Regions from separate parts of the Streptomyces sp. NPDC096048 genome, predicted to be linked through region 2. Evidence: riboswitches for the same ligand, from Rfam matches in the RefSeq annotation. Region 2 holds a riboswitch; each other region holds the start of a gene.

Region 1 (3,867 bases), on a different contig from region 2:
CGAGCTGGGCCACCGGACCGTCTCCTGGACGCGGCACCGCACGGCCCTGCGTACCGTCGCCTGCGCCACGGCGGTCGGCGGCTGCCTCGCCGCGTACGCCCTGATCACCGGCCGTTCCCCGGCGGAGGCGGCGCTGTCCGGTCAGGCGACCCTCGCGCAGCTCGCCGCGCACCCGCACGCCTGGCCGGTGGGCGCGCTGGTCTCGCTCGTCGCCTGCAAGGGGCTGGCCTGGGGCATCGCGCTGGGCAGTCTGCGCGGCGGCCCGATCTTCCCGGCCGTGCTGCTGGGAACGGCGACGGCCATGGCCTGCTCCGGCCTGCCCGGCTTCGGCGCGACCCCGGCCCTCGCCCTCGGCATCTCCGCCGCGGCGGCCGCGGTGACCGGGCTGCCGCTGGCCAGCGCGGTGCTGGCGGTGCTGCTGGTGGGCGGGGACGCGTACGACCAGATGCCGCTGATCGTCACGGCGTCGGTGGTCGCCTTCGTCGTCACCCAGCTGGTACGCCGGACCGAACCGGGGGCGGAGGCGCAACCGCCGGAAGCGGCGCCGGGGACGGCACGGTGACGGAGCGCCGGGCCACCACCACGCGGACGGACGGCGCCCGATGGCGTACCGCCTGGCGCACGGCCCGGCCCTGGCTCACGCGGGCCGGCATCGCGGCGGGCACGGTCGTGGCCTACTTCCTCCTTCCCCTCGACCATCTGGGCCCCGGGCGTCCGGTACTGAGCTGGCTGCTGTTCGCCCTGGTGTTGACCTTCGTGGCCGTGCTGCTGCTCCGCCAGATCCGCCACGTCCTCGTCGACCGCCCGGAGACCCGGCCGGGTGTGGTCATCCCGCTGCTGATCATCCTGTCCGTGCACGCCTTCTCGGCCGCCTACTACGCCCTCGCCAAGCAGCCGGGCGAGTTCACCGGCCTGCGCACCCGCGTCGACGCGCTGTACTTCACCGTGGTGACGCTCGCCACCGTCGGCTACGGGGACATCACCCCGCGGGGTCAGGCCGCGCGGGTCGTGACGGTTCTGCAGATCGTCTACAGCTTCGTCTTCCTCACCGCCGCCGCGACCGCGCTGACCACACGCGCGCGCGACATGGTGGTCCGGCGGACCGAGCGGGACCGGCGCGGCTGACGGGGCCGTGCCGAGGCCCACCGGCCCGGAGGCCCGCTTGTCACTGCCCCGGTGGGAGCACTACTGTCGCCACGCCTTGGTGAACGGGAAATCCGGTGTGATGCCGGTGCGGCCCTCGCCACTGTGAATCGGGAAGTCCGGCTCCGGCCCTCGCGGGCAGCCACTGGATCCTTGCGATCCGGGAAGGCGGAGCACGGGCGGTGGTACCCGTAAGCCAGGAGACCGGCCAAGGCGCGTCGTCCATCCACGAGGTGCTGGAGAGGGTCTGCTGAGCCATGCACATAGCCGAGGGCTTTCTGCCACCGGCGCACGCGATCGCCTGGGGTGTCGCGTCCGCGCCGTTCGTCGTCCACGGAGTACGGTCACTCACCCGTGAGGTCAGGGAGCACCCGGAGAGCACCTTGCTCCTCGGCGCCTCCGGAGCCTTCACGTTCGTTCTGTCGGCCCTGAAGCTGCCGTCCGTCACCGGCAGTTGTTCGCACCCGACCGGCACCGGTCTGGGCGCGATCCTCTTCCGTCCGCCGATCATGGCGGTGCTGGGCACCATCACCCTGCTCTTCCAGGCGCTGCTGCTGGCGCACGGCGGGCTGACCACACTCGGCGCCAACGTCTTCTCGATGGCGATCGTGGGACCCTGGGCCGGCTACGCCGTCTACCGGCTGCTGCGCCGCTACGACGTGCCGCTGATGGTCGCGGTGTTCTTCGGGGCGTTCGTCGCCGACCTGTCGACCTACTGCGTCACCAGCGTGCAACTGGCGCTGGCGTTCCCGGACCCGAGCAGCGGGTTCCTGGGCGCGCTCGGCAAGTTCGGGTCCATCTTCGCCGTCACGCAGATCCCGCTCGCGGTGAGCGAGGGCCTGCTCACGGTCATCGTGATGCGGCTGCTGGTGCAGTCCAGCAAGGGCGAACTGACCCGGCTGGGCGTGCTGCTGACCAAGGCCGGCAAGAGCAGCACCGACGAGCCGGAGGCGGTGGCCCGATGAGCCGCGACACGAGGATCAACGCCCTGCTGCTGCTCGCCGTGGCCGCGCTCGCGGTGCTGCCGCTGGTGCTGGGTCTCGGCGACCACAAGGAGGAGCCGTTCGCCGGTGCGGACGTCGAGGCGGAGACGGCGATCACGGAGATCGAGCCGGACTACGAGCCGTGGTTCTCGCCGCTGTACGAGCCGCCGTCCGGGGAGATCGAGTCGGCGCTGTTCGCCGTGCAGGCCGCGATCGGCGCGGGCGTACTCGCCTACTACTTCGGGCTGCGCCGGGGCCGGCGGCAGGGCGAGGAGCGGGCCGCGGCGGCGCCGCGGGGCGTCCCCGAAGGGGACTGAGTGCTGCCGATCGACGCGGCGGCGCACAGCAGTCGCTGGCGCCGCCGCCATCCCGTGGACAAGGCCGTGCTCGGGCTGGGGCTGACCGTCCTCGCGATCTCGCTGCCGCCCTGGCCGGGCGCGGCGCTGGTGCTGGTGACGGCGCTCGCCGTGCTGCTCGGCCCGGCGGGTGTGCCCGGGCGCCGGCTGTGGCGGGCGTACCGCGTGCCGCTGGGCTTCTGCGTGACCGGGGCGCTGCCGCTGCTGGTGCAGGTCGGGGGCCCGGACGGGTTCCTGACGGCGGCGGACGGCGGCCCGGTGCTCGCCGGTGAGCTGCTGCTGCGTACCTCGGCGGCCTCCCTCGGGGTGCTGCTCTTCGCGTTCACCACGCCGATGTCCGACCTGCTGCCCCGCCTGGTGCGGGCCGGCGTGCCCGCGCCGGTGGTCGACGTGGCGCTGGTGACGTACCGCATGAGCTTCCTGCTGCTGGACTCCGTGCGCCGGGTGCGGGAGGCGCAGGCGGCGCGGCTGGGCCACACCACCCGGGCCGCCGCCTGGCGTTCGCTCGGCGGACTCGGCGCCACGGCGTTCGTACGGGCCTTCGACCGGGCGGCACGGCTCCAGTCGGGGCTCGCCGGGCGCGGCTACGACGGCACCCTGCGCGTCCTGGTGCCCGAGGCCCGCGTGTCCGTGCCGTTCACGGCGGCGAGCGTCGCGCTGCTGGCGGCGCTGGCCGCCCTCACCCTCGTACTGGAAAGGCCGCTGTCGTGAGCGAGACGATCGAGAGGGGGGAGGCGGCCGCGTCGTCCCTGGTCGCCCTGCGGGGCGTGTCCTTCGCGTACGAGGAGGGCCCGGACGTGCTCACCGGTCTGGACTTCGCGGTGCGCGAGGGGCGTGCGCTCGCGCTGCTGGGCCGCAACGGCAGCGGCAAGACCACGCTGATGCGGCTGCTCAGCGGCGGACTCCGGCCGCGCGCGGGGACGTTGACGGTGGACGGGGAGCCGGTGACGTACGGCCGCAGGGGGCTGACCCGGCTGCGGACCACGGTGCAACTGGTGGTGCAGGACCCGGACGACCAGCTGTTCGCGGCGTCGGTGTCCCAGGACGTGTCCTTCGGGCCGTTGAACCTGGGCCTGTCCGGCGCGGAGGTCCGCTCCCGGGTCGAGGAGTCGCTCACCGCGCTGGACATCGCGGCGCTCGCCGACCGGCCCACCCACCTGCTGTCCTACGGGCAGCGCAAGCGGACCGCGATCGCCGGGGCCGTCGCGATGCGCCCCCGGGTGCTGATCCTCGACGAACCGACCGCCGGGCTGGACCCGGACGGCCAGGAGCGGCTGCTCACCACCCTGGACCGGCTCCGCGCGGCCGGCACCACCGTGGTGATGGCCACCCACGACGTCGACCTGGCCCTGCGCTGGTCCGACGACGCCGCCCTGCTCACCCCG
Region 2 (3,867 bases):
CCTCGCGGGTGCGGGCGTCCCACACGCCGAGCCGCTTGAGGTCGTCCACCAGGTACGAGTTGACCTGGAGGAACTCGCCGGAGAGCGTCTCGCGCTTGAACAGGTTGGACACCTGCGGCTCGATGCACTCGTAGACGCCCGCGATGGAGGCGATGGTCGCCGTCGGGGCGATCGCGAGGAGCAGGGAGTTGCGCAGGCCGGTCGCGGCGACGCGCTCGCGCAGGGCCGCCCAGCGCGCCGGCCAGGCGTGCTCGACGCCGTAGTGGTCGGGGTGCAGCACGCCCCGGGCGGTACGGGTCTTCTCCCAGGCCGGCAGCGGGCCGTTCCGCTCGGCGAGGTCGGCGGACGTCTCGTACGCGGCGAGCATGATCCGCTCGGCGATGCGGGTGGAGAGGGCCTTCGCCTCGGGCGAGTCGAAGGGCAGGCGCAGCTGGAAGAAGACGTCCTGAAGGCCCATCGCGCCGAGGCCGACCGGGCGCCAGCGGGCGTTGGAGCGGCCCGCCTGCTCGGTCGGGTAGAAGTTGATGTCGACGACCCGGTCGAGGAAGGTGACGGCGGTGCGGACGGTGGCGTCCAGGCGCTCCCAGTCGATGTCCCGGGTGACCGGGTCCACGAAGGCGCCCAGGTTGACCGAGCCCAGGTTGCAGACCGCCGTCTCCCCGTCGTCCGTCACCTCCAGGATCTCCGTGCAGAGGTTGGAGGAGTGGACGACGTGACCGGGCTCCGCGGTCTGGTTGGCGGTGCGGTTGGCGGTGTCCTTGAAGGTCATCCAGCCGTTGCCGGTCTGCGCGAGGGTGCGCATCATGCGGCCGTACAGCTCACGGGCGGGGAGGGTCTTGCGGGCCAGACCCGCGGCCTCGGCATCGCGGTAGGCGGCGTCGAACTCCGCGCCCCACAGGTCGACCAGCTCGGGCACGTCGGCGGGCGAGAACAGCGACCACGGTCCGTCGGCGTCCACCCGGCGCATGAACTCGTCCGGCACCCAGTGGGCGAGGTTCAGGTTGTGCGTGCGGCGGGCGTCCTCGCCGGTGTTGTCCCGTAGCTCCAGGAACTCCTCGATGTCCGCGTGCCAGGTCTCCAGGTAGACGGCCGCCGCGCCCTTGCGCCGGCCGCCCTGGTTCACGGCGGCGACCGAGGCGTCCAGTGTCTTCAGGAACGGGACGATGCCGTTGGAGTGCCCGTTGGTGCCGCGGATCAGCGAACCCCGGGCGCGGACGCGGGAGTAGGCGATGCCGATGCCGCCGGCGTGCTTGGAGAGGTTGGCGACCTGGTGATAGCGGTCGTAGATGGAGTCCAGCTCGTCCTTGGGGGAGTCCAGGAGGTAGCAGGACGACATCTGGGCGTGCCGGGTACCGGAGTTGAACAGGGTGGGGGAGGAGGGCAGGTAGTCGAGGCGGCTCATCAGCCCGTACAGCGCGGCCACCTCGTCGGCCGAACGCGGGCTGTCGTCCTCGGCGAGTCCGGCGGCCACCCGCAGCATGAAGTGCTGGGGCGTCTCGACGACCTTGCGAGTGATCGGGTGCCGGAGCAGGTAGCGGCTGTACACGGTGCGCAGGCCGAAGTAGCCGAAGCGGTCGTCGGCGGCCGGGTCGATCAGCTCGTCCAGGCGGTCCGCGTGCAGCCGTACGAACTCGGCGGTGCGGTCGGCGATCAGACCCTCGCGGTGACCGGTGGCGACCGACCCGGTGAACGAGGTGACGCCCTGCGAGGCGGCCTCGGCGCGGATGCCGATGGTCAGCAGCCGGGCGGCCAGCCTGGAGTAGACCGGGTCCTCCGAGATGAGCCCGGCCGCCGCCTCCGTGGCCAGCTCCCGCAGCTCGGACTCGTCCGCACGGGCGGACCGGCCGCGCAGTGCGGCGGCGGCGACCCGGCCCGGGTCGGCGCCGGGGAGGTCGGCGGTCAGCTCGGTCAGGGTCCGCAGCAACGCGGCGCCGGGCCCGTCGGGCTGCTCGGTCACCGGGGCCGCTGAAGTCGTCGCCGGGGTCGCTGAAACCGGGTCGGCTGGCGCGATGGTCACGTGGGGGCACTCCCTCGCTCGGCACGGGGCCTGGGGGAGGGCAGGGCAGCTCACGAGCGCACACGGCGTCGCGTCCACCGGCCCACTCCACGAGGCCCGGACGTCAGGCACCCGGACCGGGACGGTACGGGCGCACTGTCGGCAGGTCCTCGGACTGGACATGCGTGTGCACACGTGCGGAGACGCGCGGATACACACAAGTACACCGTTGCGGGACAGTTCCGGATTCGCACCGGATTCCCCTGCGGCGACAGCGAGCACGAGCATACATCTTGTGCCGGGTTCGGCGAGCACCCCCAGATGTTGTGTCGCGGAGGGGTCGTCGAGGGGCGGCGCTGGTGTCAGAGCGTCAGTTCATAGGTGAGGAGCGTGATGTCGTCGAGCTCCGGCAGCGGGTTCCAGTCGCGCTCGGGCGTGCGGGCGAAGCCCATCCGTTCGTAGAGGCGGTGGGCGGTGCGCATGGTCGGCTGGGTCGACAGCACGACGCGCGCGCAGCCCTCCACGGCTCGGGCGCGGTCGACGCAGGTCCGCACGAGGGCCACGCCCACCCCGCGTCCGCGGGCCTCGCGGGCGACGGCGAGCATCCGTATCTCGGCCTCGCCGGGCCGGGCGATGTCGGCCATGGGGCCGCCGGACGGCACGAAGGTCACGCCGCCGAGCACCCGGCCGTCCGCCGCGGCGACCAGCACCTCGGCGGCCGCCGCCCGCTTGGCCACGTTCCTCAGCTCGCCGAGGTACGCGTCGCTCTCCCCGAAGTCGAGGAGACCGTCCCGCAGATAGGCCTGCGCGGTGATCTCACCGAGGGTGCCGTACTCGTCCGCCGCCGCCTGCCGGATCACGAAGTCCATGACGCCGAGTGTGCCCGACGGGTACGACAACGGGCCGCCGGATCTCTCCGACGGCCCGCCGCGTATCAGGGATGGCGATCAGTGCGAGGTGCCCGCCGTGGCCGGCGGCAGCTCCACCTCGACGCCGGGGTCGCCCGCGTCCGCCGTGTAGTCGCCGGGCTTGGTCTCGTCGACGCCGTCGGGGGCCTTGAGGGCCCGCATGACGAAGGTCAGGACCACGGTGACCGCGACGTTCAGCACGAAGGCGGTGAGGCCGATGTAGCCGATCTCGCCGATGCCCGGTATCTCCTTGGAGGAGCCGCCGAAGTGCTTCTGCGTCGGCGAGGCGACACCGTACGCGGCGACCGTGCCGTAGATCATGCCGACCGCCCAGCCGCCGAGCAGCGCCCAGCGGTGGAACCAGCGGGTGAACAGGCCGCCGACCAGGGCCGGGAAGGTCTGCAGGATCCAGATGCCGCCGAGCAGCTGGAAGTTGATCGCGACCGTCTTGTCCATGCCGAGGACGAAGACCAGCGCGCCCACCTTCACCATCAGGGACACCAGCTTGGAGACCTTCGTCTCCTGGGCCGGGGTGGCGTCCGGCTTGATGAAGTCCTTGTAGATGTTGCGAGTGAAGAGGTTCGCGGCGGCGATCGACATGATCGCCGCCGGGACCAGGGCGCCGATGCCGATCGCCGCGAAGGCCACGCCGGCGAACCAGTCCGGGAACATGTTCTCGAACAGCTGGGGGATCGCCAGCTGCCCGTTGTCGACCTTGACACCGGCCGCGATCGCCATGAAGCCCAGCAGCGCGAGCAGGCCGAGCATCAGGGAGTACAGCGGCAGGATCGTGGTGTTGCGGCGGATCACCTCGCGGCTGCGCGAGGACAGCGTCGCGGTGATCGAGTGCGGGTACATGAAGAGCGCGAGCGCCGAGCCGAGCGCCAGGGTGGCGTACGTCCACTGACCGCCGTGGTCCGGCACCAGTCCGCCCTTGCCCGAGTCGCTGAACTTGTCGTTCGC
Region 3 (3,867 bases), on a different contig from region 2:
ACCGAGACGTTGCCGGAGGTGCCGACCACCAGCCCGTCCGCGACCGTGCGCCGGGCTGTCGCGACGAGCGCCTCCCAGGCCGCCTCCCGGTTCCGCTCCTCGTCCGCGCCCACCGCTCCGACCCGCGAATACGTCACAGTCACCGTCTCCCCACGGGCACTTCCGCACCCCTCACGTCCCACCGCCGACCGGCCTCGCGGCGATCCTGCCAGGCACGTCTCCGGAGAGCATCGGGCCGGGCACACAGAGGGAGGCGGCGTCACCGGTTCCGGTCACCGTGGCGCCCTGTCCAGTTCATCTTCCGTTCACTCTGGTTACCTACGTTCGTCCAGCCAATGACCTCGAACGATTGCCTGGGTAAATGGAAAGCTTCTCGCTGATCCTCGCGATTGTGGTGGTAACCGCACTCGCGTTCGATTTCACGAACGGTTTCCACGACACCGCGAACGCGATGGCAACGACCATTTCGACCGGTGCGCTCAAGCCCAAGGTGGCGGTGGCGATGTCCGCCGTCCTCAACCTTGTCGGCGCCTTCCTCTCGGTGGAGGTCGCCAACACGATCTCCAAGGGTCTCGTCGACGAGACCGGCATCCGTCCCGAGGTCATCTTCGCCGCCCTGGTCGGCGCGATCCTCTGGAACCTGCTGACCTGGCTGGTCGGGCTCCCGTCCAGTTCCTCGCACGCCCTCATGGGCGGTCTGATCGGTGCCGCGGTCGCTTCGGCGGGCATCGGCGCGGTCAACGGCGACGCGCTCGTCACCAAGGTGCTCATCCCGGCGATCGCCGCCCCGCTCGTCGCGGGCGTCGCGGCGCTGCTCGGCGCACGGCTGACGTACAGGCTCGGCCGCAAGGCCGACGGCAAGGCCGCCGCCAAGGGCTACCGCGCCGGGCAGATCGCCTCCGCCGGGCTGGTATCGCTGGCCCACGGCACCAACGACGCCCAGAAGACGATGGGCATCATCACCCTGGCCCTGATCGCCGGCGGCGCCCTCGCCCCCGACTCCGACCCGCCCATGTGGGTGATCCTGTCCGCGGGTATCGCCATCGCGCTCGGCACCTACCTCGGCGGCTGGCGCATCATCCGCACCATGGGCAAGGGCCTGACCGACCTCCAGCCGCAGCAGGGCTTCGCCGCCCAGACCAGCGCCGCGACGGTCATCCTGGCCTCCTCCCACCTCGGCTTCTCCCTCTCCACCACGCACTCGGTCTCCGGCGCGGTGATGGGCGCGGGCCTCGGCCGCAAGGGCGGCGTGGTCCGCTGGTCCACGGCCACCCGGATGTTCGTCGCCTGGGGCCTGACCCTGCCGGCCGCGGCCCTGGTCGCCGCGATCGCCGAGTGGGTCTGCGGCCTGGGCGACTGGGGCACCGCGCTCGTCGCCGTCTTCCTGGTCGCCTCCAGCGCCGCCATCTGGAAGATCTCCCGGCGCGAGGTCGTCGACCACACCAACGTCGTCGACGAGCCCGAGCAGGCCGGTGTGGTGACCACGGCGATGGCCGCCGTGTCCCCGCCCCCGGCGGGCGTGACCGAGGACCTGGCCGCGGCCGGTGCCCCGGGCTCCGCGTCCGACTCCAAGGCCCCCTCGGCCACCACCTCCGTCTGAACCCGCGCCCGGGTACGAAGGAAAGCGAACCTCCATGAGCATCGACTGGGCAGCTCTCGGCTCCGTCTTCGGGGTCAGCCTCGTGGCCACCGTGGCCCTGGTGGGCCTGTTCACCCTCGGCATCGTCGGCCTCTCCCGCCAGGAGCGGGCGGCCGGCCAGGGCGGCTCCGCGGCCCTCGCGGTCACCGGCGCGTACGCCTGCTTCGCGGCCTGCGCGGCGGCGGTGGCGTACGGCATCTACCTGATCGTCGCCTGAGCGACCGCGCACACCCCTGAGGCGGGGCGCGGGACGGACTCCGACCGTCCCGCGCCCCGCCTCTTCCCGTGCCGGCGCACACCGCCCGCGTGTGGGGCTTCGCACACTCCCCCGTTGCAGGTCAACGCCAGGTTGACGGGTGTTCGCGGGCCGTGGTGGACTGCCGGAGCCAATACGGCGGCAGGAGAGGAAGCCCGGTGCGAATCCGGCGCGGTCCCGCCACTGTGACCGGGGTACTGCCCCCGGGAGCCAGGAACTCTCACCGCCGGTCTCTTCTAACCAGGGCGCGGACACCCTGAGTGAGGACATATCGCCATGCGCGGCCGCCGTTCCAGGTTCAGCGGTTCCGGACACACCTCTTCCGGACACATCACTTCCGGACGCACCGGTACCGGACGCACCGGTTCCGGGTACACCGGCGACTCGCTCTCCCGCCCCGCGGCCGGTTGAGCCGTGCGCGCCGAACGCGTCTTCGCGTACGGCGCCGCCGCCGGCCTTCTCGGTGACCTCCTCCTCGGCGACCCGCGCCGCGGACACCCGGTCGCCGTGTTCGGCCGTGCCGCCGGTGCCGTGGAACGAGTGCTGTGGCGGGACCACCGGGGCTGGGGCGCGGTGCACACCCTCGTGTGCGCCGGTGGCGCCGCCGCCCTCGGCACCGCCGCCGCGCACGCCGTACGCCGCTCCCCCGCCGCCTCCGTCGCGCTGACCGGCGCGGCCACCTGGGCCGTCGTCGGCGGCACCTCGCTCGCCCGCGAGGCCCGGGCCGTCGGCCGTGCCCTGGAGGCCGGCGACATCGAGGCGGCCCGCGCCCGGCTGCCGCACCTGTGCGGGCGGGACCCGCAGGCGCTGGACGCCGACGGGATCGCCCGGGCCGTCGTGGAGTCCGTTGCCGAGAACACCTCGGACGCGGTGGTGGGCGCCCTGGTGTGGGGCGCCGTGGGCGGGGTGCCCGGACTGCTCGGCTTCCGGGCCGTGAACACCCTGGACGCCATGGTCGGCCACAAGTCCGCCAGGTACCGGCGGTACGGCTGGGCCTCGGCCCGCCTCGACGACCTCGCGGGCTGGCCGGGCGCCCGTCTGACCGCCGTACTGACCACCGTGGCCGGCGGCGATCCGCGCGGCGCCGTACGGGCCTGGCGCGCCGACGCCGCTCGGCACCCGAGCCCCAACGCCGGGCCCGTGGAGGCCTCGTTCGCGGGCGCCCTGGGCGTGCGGCTGGGCGGGACGCTCTCCTACGGCGGCCGGGTGGAGCACCGGCCCGTCCTCAACGGGGCCGCCGGGCGCGCCGTCCGGGCCGGTTCCGGCGACATCGACCGGGCCGTTCGGCTCTCCCGGCGCGTGGGCTGGCTGGCGCTCGGCGTGTGCGCGGGCGTGCGGCTGTTCGTGCGCGGGGCCGTCAGGAAGGGACGTACGACGTGAGCGGTCGCCTCCTCGAGAAGGGACGTACGTCATGAACGGTGGCCTGCTCGTCGCCGGCACCACCTCCGACGCCGGCAAGAGCGTCGTCACCGCCGGGATCTGCCGCTGGCTGGTGCGGCGGGGCGTCAAGGTCGCGCCCTTCAAGGCGCAGAACATGTCGCTCAACTCCTTCGTCACCCGCGAGGGCGCCGAGATCGGGCGGGCGCAGGCCATGCAGGCCCAGGCGTGCCGCGTGGAGCCGACCGCGCTGATGAACCCGGTGCTGCTCAAGCCGGGCGGCGAGCGCAGCAGCCAGGTCGTGCTGCTCGGCAAGCCGGTCGGTGAGATGAGCGCCCGCGGCTACCACGGCGGTCGGCAGCGGCAGTTGCTCGGCACGGTGCTCGACTGTCTGGCCGAGCTGCGGGGCACGTATGACGCGGTGATCTGTGAGGGGGCGGGCAGTCCGGCCGAGATCAACCTGCGCCGGACCGACATCGTGAACATGGGGATCGCCCGGGGTGCCGGGCTGCCCGTGGTGGTGGTGGGCGACATCGACCGGGGCGGGGTCTTCGCCTCGTTCTTCGGGACGGTGGCGCTGCTCGCGCCCGAGGAC

What was found. Region 2 has a riboswitch for cobalamin ahead of ACIQ6R_RS03660 (ribonucleoside-diphosphate reductase subunit alpha). Riboswitches for the same ligand answer to the same signal wherever they lie in the genome.
Region 1: linked by a shared signal. The riboswitch ahead of ACIQ6R_RS29160 (energy-coupling factor ABC transporter permease) and the one ahead of ACIQ6R_RS03660 (ribonucleoside-diphosphate reductase subunit alpha) in region 2 are both predicted to bind cobalamin.
Region 3: linked by a shared signal. The riboswitch ahead of ACIQ6R_RS08275 (cobalamin biosynthesis protein) and the one ahead of ACIQ6R_RS03660 (ribonucleoside-diphosphate reductase subunit alpha) in region 2 are both predicted to bind cobalamin.

Annotation. Positions count from the first base shown of each region.
Region 1 is NZ_JBIWGG010000011.1:180,768-184,634, forward strand. It holds gene ACIQ6R_RS29150 (chloride channel protein) at 1-562, shown strand, start outside; gene ACIQ6R_RS29155 (potassium channel family protein) at 652-1,125, shown strand; cobalamin riboswitch at 1,186-1,371, shown strand; gene ACIQ6R_RS29160 (energy-coupling factor ABC transporter permease) at 1,401-2,108, shown strand; gene ACIQ6R_RS29165 (energy-coupling factor ABC transporter substrate-binding protein) at 2,105-2,443, shown strand; gene cbiQ (cobalt ECF transporter T component CbiQ) at 2,444-3,193, shown strand; gene ACIQ6R_RS29175 (ATP-binding cassette domain-containing protein) at 3,190-3,867, shown strand, end outside.
Region 2 is NZ_JBIWGG010000001.1:764,340-768,206, forward strand. It holds gene ACIQ6R_RS03660 (ribonucleoside-diphosphate reductase subunit alpha) at 1-2,017, opposite strand, end outside; cobalamin riboswitch at 2,140-2,301, opposite strand; gene ACIQ6R_RS03665 (GNAT family N-acetyltransferase) at 2,359-2,865, opposite strand; gene mctP (monocarboxylate uptake permease MctP) at 2,944-3,867, opposite strand, start outside.
Region 3 is NZ_JBIWGG010000003.1:55,076-58,942, forward strand. It holds gene ACIQ6R_RS08260 (class II aldolase/adducin family protein) at 1-137, opposite strand, end outside; gene ACIQ6R_RS08265 (anion permease) at 362-1,600, shown strand; gene ACIQ6R_RS08270 (hypothetical protein) at 1,635-1,856, shown strand; cobalamin riboswitch at 1,995-2,136, shown strand; gene ACIQ6R_RS08275 (cobalamin biosynthesis protein) at 2,310-3,275, shown strand; gene ACIQ6R_RS08280 (cobyric acid synthase) at 3,307-3,867, shown strand, end outside.